3 regions of the Caulobacter sp. FV2ye17ST genome follow, and region 3 is predicted to be linked to each of the others. Evidence: predicted binding sites of a transcription regulator. Region 3 holds the regulator's gene; each other region holds the start of a gene.
What was found. The regulator LexA, encoded in region 3, represses DNA repair genes until DNA is damaged. The targets are predictions, from matches to a motif close to ATGTTCNCNANNTGTTCT.
Positions count from the first base shown of each region.

Region 1: the regulator LexA is predicted to act here: its motif matches at 1,537-1,554, upstream of ACW17V_RS02535 (ImuA family protein).
Region 2: the regulator LexA is predicted to act here: its motif matches at 1,447-1,464, upstream of recA (recombinase RecA).

Region 1 covers NZ_CM178727.1:503,390-505,658, forward strand. The annotation lists gene ACW17V_RS02530 (acetyl-CoA carboxylase family protein) at 1-1,457, opposite strand, end outside; gene ACW17V_RS02535 (ImuA family protein) at 1,567-2,269, shown strand, end outside.
Region 2 covers NZ_CM178727.1:2,860,980-2,863,248, forward strand. The annotation lists gene recA (recombinase RecA) at 278-1,342, opposite strand; gene ACW17V_RS13750 (EAL domain-containing protein) at 1,598-2,269, shown strand, end outside.
Region 3 covers NZ_CM178727.1:1,940,063-1,942,331, reverse strand. The annotation lists gene lepB (signal peptidase I) at 1-270, shown strand, start outside; gene ACW17V_RS09465 (hypothetical protein) at 306-557, opposite strand; gene lexA (transcriptional repressor LexA) at 702-1,412, shown strand; gene mfd (transcription-repair coupling factor) at 1,909-2,269, opposite strand, start outside.

The sequences.
Region 1 (2,269 bases), 1.4 Mb from region 3:
TCCGCGACCTCGATGGCGCCGACCGTGGCGGCCAGGGGCGCGGCGATGGCGACCGCGCCGTCCAGGGTCTCGAAGTGGGCCTGGGCGCTCTCTGGCGGCAGGGGAAGCCCGGCGACCAGCTCGGCGGCGTGGTCGTCGATAAAGCGGGTGGTCGCGGCGCCGTCCTTCCAGTCCGACTGCGCCAGGATCGCGCGGATCAGCGGGGCGGTGGTGGCGACGCCGGTGATGGTGAACTCGCCCAGCGCCCGGTCCAGACGCGCGGCGGCCTCGGCCGGGGTGCGACCGCGCGTGATCACCTTGGCCAGCAGGCTGTCATAGGCCCCGCCCACCACAAGGCCGACCGCGCCGGCGCCATCCACCCGCACGCCCAGGCCGCCGGGCGGGGCGTAGGCGGTCAGGGTTCCGGACGAGGGCTTCACCTGGCCATCGGCGGTCAGGGTTTCGGCGTTGATCCGCGCCTGGATCGCCGCGCCCACGGCGGGCGGGGCGGCGGTCAGGTCCAGCTCGGCCAGGGTCTTGCCCGCCGCCAGCTCGAACTGCAGGCGCACCAGATCTAGGCCCGTGACCTCCTCGGTGACGGTGTGTTCGACCTGCAGGCGCGGATTGGTCTCGATGAAGGCAAAGTCGCCGGTGGCCGTATCCAGCAGATATTCTACGGTGGCCAGACCCCGATAGCCGGCGCACAGGGCCTGCGCCGCCTGGGCCATGGCCGCGCGCGTGGCGCCCGGCAGGTTCGGGGCCGGAGCGATCTCGACCAGCTTCTGGTTGCGACGCTGCAGGGAGCAGTCGCGGTCGCCCACCGCCAGGACGGCGGCGCCGTCGCCGACGATCTGCACCTCGATGTGGCGCGCGCTTTCGATCAGCTTTTCGGCATAGAGGCCCCCGTCGCCGAACGCGGCCATGGCCTCGCGGGCGCAGGCGGCGAAGGCGGCGTCCAGTTCGCCGGGGTCGAGCACCAGCCGCATGCCGCGTCCGCCGCCGCCGGCCCGGGCCTTCAGCATGATCGCGCCGTGCTGGGTCAGAAAGGCCTGCGCGGCCGGCAGGTCCAGCGCGCCGGTTCCAGGGATCAGGGGGACGTTCAGCCTTGCGGCCAGGGCGCGGGCGGCGGCCTTGTCGCCGAAGGTCTCCAGATGCTCGGGCGCCGGGCCGATGAAGGTGATCCCCGCCGCCGCGCAGGCGCGGGCCAGGGCGGGGTTCTCCGACAGGAAGCCATAGCCGGGATGCAGGGCGTCGCAGCCCGCACCCTTGGCGGCGGCGATGATGGCCTCGATGTCGAGATAGGCGCGGGCGCCCGAGCCAGGCAGGGCGACGGCCTGATCGGCGGCGGAAACGTGCGGGCTGGCGGCGTCGTCGCTGGCGAACACCGCCACGCTCTGGATGCCCAGCTCGGCGGCGGCGCGGGCGATGCGGAGGGCGATTTCGCCGCGGTTGGCGATCAGCACGCGCTGGAAGGTCATGGCGTTTCCTGGAGGGGCTTCATACGGCCGTTTGACGCACCATGGCCGCCCCGGCTTGACTCTCCAAGCCTATAAGATCAGAACAAAATAGGAACAAAGGATTGGATTGATGGCCGTCCCGCGCGAGGCGCGCATAGCGGCGTTGAAGGGCCGGATCGCTGCTCTGGAAGCAGGGACTCGGACTCCGAGTCCGGTCCTGAGCTTTGGCGATGCGGCGATCGACAGCTGTTTTCCGGCGGGCGGCCTGCCGTCCGGCGCCTGGCACGAGGTGATGGGCGCCGGGCTGGAGGACGAGACCTCCGCCGCCCCCGCCGCCTTCGCCGCCCTGCTGATCCGGCCCCTGCTCAAGGCCGGGGCGGTGGTGTGGGTGATGCGGCGCACCGATCTGTTCGCGCCGGGCCTGGCGGGGCTGGACGTCCCCACCGACCGGCTGATCCAGGTCAGGGCCCGCGACGAGGCCGAGGTGCTGTCGGTTCTGGAGGACGCCCTCTCGACCGTGGGCGTCGCCGCCGCCATCGGCGAGGCCGAGGCTCCGGAGCTGAAGGTCGGTCGCCGGCTGCAGCTGGCCTGCGAGAAGCGCGGCAGTTTCGGGGTGCTGCTGCACCGGCGGCCTTATGGCGGACCGGCTGGCGCGGCGCGGACGGTGTCGGGCTCGTCGTCGTTCAGCCGCTGGCGCATCGCCGGCGCGCCCAGCCAGCCGCCGCCGGATGTTCCGGGCCTGGGCCCGCCGCGCTGGCGGGTCGAACTCGAGCGCTGCCGGGGCGGACGTTCCGGCAGCTGGATCATGGAGTCTTCGGAGGCCGAGCATGGCC
Region 2 (2,269 bases), 920 kb from region 3:
GGTGTCGGCCCCTTCGGGGCCGACGGAGGGGGAAGTACTACTGACTCCTTGCGGTCTTCCCCCACCGGCCTGCGGCCGCCTCCCCCTTTAGGGGGAGGACTTGGTGGCGCACGTCCCGCCCCCCCTCGCGCCATCCCCCAAAACGAAATCGGACGCCTGGCTTGGGGTCCAGGCGTCCGGGGGATCGCGGCCTTCGCGGCGGGAAGCCACGGGCGTCAGTATTGGCGGGATACGCCGTAGGCAAGCGAAGGTCGCGAAACCTGTCAGACCATGAGGTCTATTCGTCGCCGTCCTCGGGACCGCCGACCAGCAGCTCTTCCTCGATCTTCTGGGAAGACTTGCGGACAGCCGCCTCGATCTCGTTGGCCAGATCCTTGTTGGCCTTCAGGAATTCGCGGACATTGTCGCGACCCTGGCCGATGCGCTGGCTGTTATAGGAGAACCACGAGCCGGCCTTGTCGATGACGCCGGCCTTGACGCCCAGGTCGATGATCTCGCCCAGCTTGGAAATGCCCTCGCCGTACATGATGTCGAACTCGACCTCGCGGAACGGCGGGGCGACCTTGTTCTTGACGACCTTGACGCGGACATTGTTGCCGATGATCTCGTCGCGGTTCTTCACCGAGCCGGTGCGGCGGATATCCAGGCGCACAGAGGCGTAGAACTTCAGGGCGTTGCCGCCCGTCGTGGTCTCGGGGCTGCCGTACATCACGCCGATCTTGTGACGGATCTGGTTGATGAAGATGACGATGGTGTTGGTCTTGTTGATCGAGCCGGTCAGCTTGCGCAGCGCCTGGCTCATCAGGCGGGCCTGAAGGCCGGGCAGGCTGTCGCCCATCTCGCCCTCGATTTCCGCCTTGGGGGTCAGGGCCGCGACCGAGTCGATGACGACCACGTCGACGGCGCCCGAACGCACCAGGGTGTCGGTGATTTCCAGGGCCTGTTCGCCGTTGTCGGGCTGCGAGACCAGCAGGTTGTCGAGATTGACGCCCAGCTTGAAGGCATAGCCCGGATCGAGCGCGTGTTCGGCGTCGACGAAGGCGGCGGTGCCGCCGGCCTTCTGGACCTCGGCCACCACGTGCAGGGCAAGGGTGGTCTTGCCCGAGCTTTCCGGACCGTAGATCTCGATCACCCGCCCCTTGGGCAGGCCGCCGATGCCGAGCGCGATGTCGAGGCCGAGCGAGCCGGTGGAGACGGACTCCATCTCGACCTTGCCCTTCTCGCCCAGCTTCATCACCGAGCCCTTGCCGAACGCCCGGTCGATCTGCGCCAGCGCCGCTTCTAGAGCGCGCTGCTTGTCGCCGTCTTCCTTACCCACGAGTTTCAAAGCCGCCTGGTTCATTGGAGATGCGCCCTTATTCCATGATTCCACCCGGCCAAGCCGGGCTTCGCGTTTCACGCGCCCATTGATCGGTGGAACACTCAAAGTCGTACCGGCTTTGTTCCGTGTTCGCAAGATGTTCTTTTCGACATGTGCTCGTGTTCCAGTCCCCGGATCGAGGACGGGCGGACCCTTTGCCGCGCGCCTTGTTCAGATCGGGAAACACGTCCTTAAGGCCCGTGTGCGACGGTTCCGGTCGTATGGGGGAGCCGCGCCTTGTCGATTGATCCACGTCGCCTTCTTGGACTGGCGTTCGCCAGCGCCGATCTGCTCGTCGAGGTTCGCGACGGCAAGATCGGCATGGCCCTGGGGGCGGCGCAACGTATCGTCGGCCAGAGCGAGGCGGCGCTGACCGGCAAGGTCTGGCGCGACCTGTTCGCCCCCTGCGATCAGCCCCTGATGGATGCGATCTTCGCCTGCGCCGATGACGGCGCGCGTCGCGGGCCCGTGGTGGTTGGCCTGGCCGGCCAGGCGGAGCGTCATGTCAGCGTGGTCATGCGCGCCCTGCCCGAGAACGGCGGCCGCCTGTCCTGCGCCCTGACCTCGTGCCAGGCGCCCAGCCCTTCGCTCGGCCCCGAAGGCCTGCATCCGCGCGAATCGTTTGACGACATCGCCAAGGGCCTGTTCGAGGCGGCCCGGGTGACCGGGATCGAGCTGGAACTGGCCATGATCGAGTTCGCGGGCCTGAGCGACCGGCGCGCCGCCCTGCCCCGCGCTGAAGCCGAGGTTCTGGACGCCCAGGTGGCCGGGGCCGTGCGGGCCGAGTCGCACGGCGGCTCGGCGGCCACACGCCTGTCGGACGACCGTTTCGCCGTCCTGCGCGCCAAGGACGAAAACACCGATAACCTGACCCGCCGCCTGAGCCAGATGCTGGAGATGGACGCCACG
Region 3 (2,269 bases):
GTCGTACCGGCCGGCTGCTATTTCATGATGGGCGACAATCGCGACAACTCTGTCGACAGCCGCTTCGATCCCGGTCCGATCCGCCAGGGCGACGCCGCCTGCGCCTGGAACAGGGACCTGGATCGCCACCTGCCGCCTGGAACCGGCATGGGCTTTGTGCCGGCCGAAAATCTGGTCGGTCGCGCAGAGCGCGTGCTGTTTTCCTGGGACGCCAGCAAGGGACCGCGCTGGGGCCGCACTTTCAAAAGCCTGATCGCGCCGGTTGCCTGATCCGAATCACGAGGACGATTCGGGGTCTTCCGGCCTCAACCCGCCGCGGCGGCCGCCGTTCTGAGCGGTTCGACATTGGTCGGCGGCGCAATCTTGCGGCCCATGGTCCAGTTGGACTGCACGCGAACCTTGGGATTGGGCGCCGACCAGATCTCGCCCGTGCCGTCGATGGCGACGACCCAGATCAGGTGATGTTCCTGACCGTAGTCGATGACCGCAAAGGCAAATCCGGTTCCCTTGCCCTCGACCGACACCGGCATGGTCGGATTCAACTGCTGGAAGCTCATGGCTGACGCCCCTGTGAAAATCGTCAGCCACCAACGAATGTCGAGCCGTTCGCGTTCCTCGGTCGTCAACTTGACATTAAGGAAGAACGCCTAGAGAACATTCGCAAGGTTTGCGGTTTGTTCCGCGTCTTCGTCGAGGTCGAGATGCTCACGCGCAAGCAGCACGAGCTGCTGATGTTCATCCACGAACGCATCAAGGAGAGCGGCGTATCGCCGTCGTTCGACGAGATGAAAGAGGCTTTGGACCTCGCATCGAAGTCGGGCATCCACCGTCTGATCACGGCGCTGGAAGAGCGCGGCTTCATTCGCCGCCTGGCCCACCGCGCTCGGGCGCTGGAAGTGGTCAAGCTGCCGCAACAGGCGACGACCGCCTCGCCGCCCAAGGGGCGCGGGACGTTCAAGCCGCAGGTGGTCGAAGGCGGTGGCGGTGCGACCCCATCGAGCAGCGGCGCCATGTCGGCGCCGGCCAATGACAGCCGCGAGCTGCCGATCCTGGGCAAGATCGCCGCCGGCACGCCCATCGACGCCATCCAGCACGAACGCGACCGCCTGCCGGTGCCGGAAAGCATGCTGGGCGGCGGCGAGCACTATGTGCTCGAGGTGCAGGGCGACTCGATGATCGAGGCCGGCATCCTCGACGGCGACTATGTGATCATCAAGAAGGGCGACACCGCCACCTCCGGCGAGATCGTCGTGGCGCTGGTTGGCGAAGAAGCCACGCTGAAGCGCCTGCGCAAGAAGGGCGGCTCGATCGCCCTGGAAGCGGCCAACCCGAAGTACGAGACGCGGATCTTTGGTCCGGATCAGGTCGAGGTGCAGGGCAAGTTGGTGGGGCTGATCCGGCGGTACCACTAGGCGCTGGGTAAGTGCGGGAGATTTCAGGCCGTCCCGGCAATGCCGGGGCGGCCTTTTTCGTTGATATGATTTGCAATCCACTTGCTCGACCCTGGCGAGCTTTTCGTGCTTCACTCCCCTTTAGAAAAAGGGGAAGCAAAATGCGCTACCACGTGGACTTTCAACACCTTTCACGCGGCTCAATACGCCCTACGGACGACGGTGAAATTATTGGCATCGACACTGATGACAAAGGCTTCACAATGCTCCCGAGCGTCGGGGACTACATACAAATCGCCAACGATACTTCTCGCTCGAGCTTCGACGGCCGCGTTAAGACTCGTCTATTCCGCTATACTAGAACGTCGGATGAGATTTGGTGTAGCGTAAACATCGTTGTTGAAGAGCTCAGCGATGACGCTGAAATTTGGGGAACTTTGATCAAGGAGTGAAATCTTACACTTTCGAAGAAGCCCCTTCGCCAACTGCGACGGAGGGGCTTCTTCGAAAGTACGCCCTACTCCTTGGCGATCCGCGCCAGGTGCCCCAGAATCTTCTCCGCGGCATCCAGCCGCTGCGCCGGGGTGTCCCACTCGCCCTTGATCACCACCTTCTGGTCGGGGCGCACCTTCCAGACCAGGCTGTTCTTGGCGACGTACTGCATCAGCCCCAGAGGGTTGGCGTAGGTGTCGTTTCGGAAGCTGGCCACCGCGCCCTTGGGCCCGACGTCGATCTTGGCGACATTGGCTTCACGGCAGAGGCCCTTGATCGCGACGACCTTCAGCAGGCTGTCGGTCTCGGGCGGCAGCGGGCCGAAGCGGTCGATCAGTTCGGCGGCCAGGGCTTCGCGGTCGGCGGACTTCTCGGCTTCCGACAGA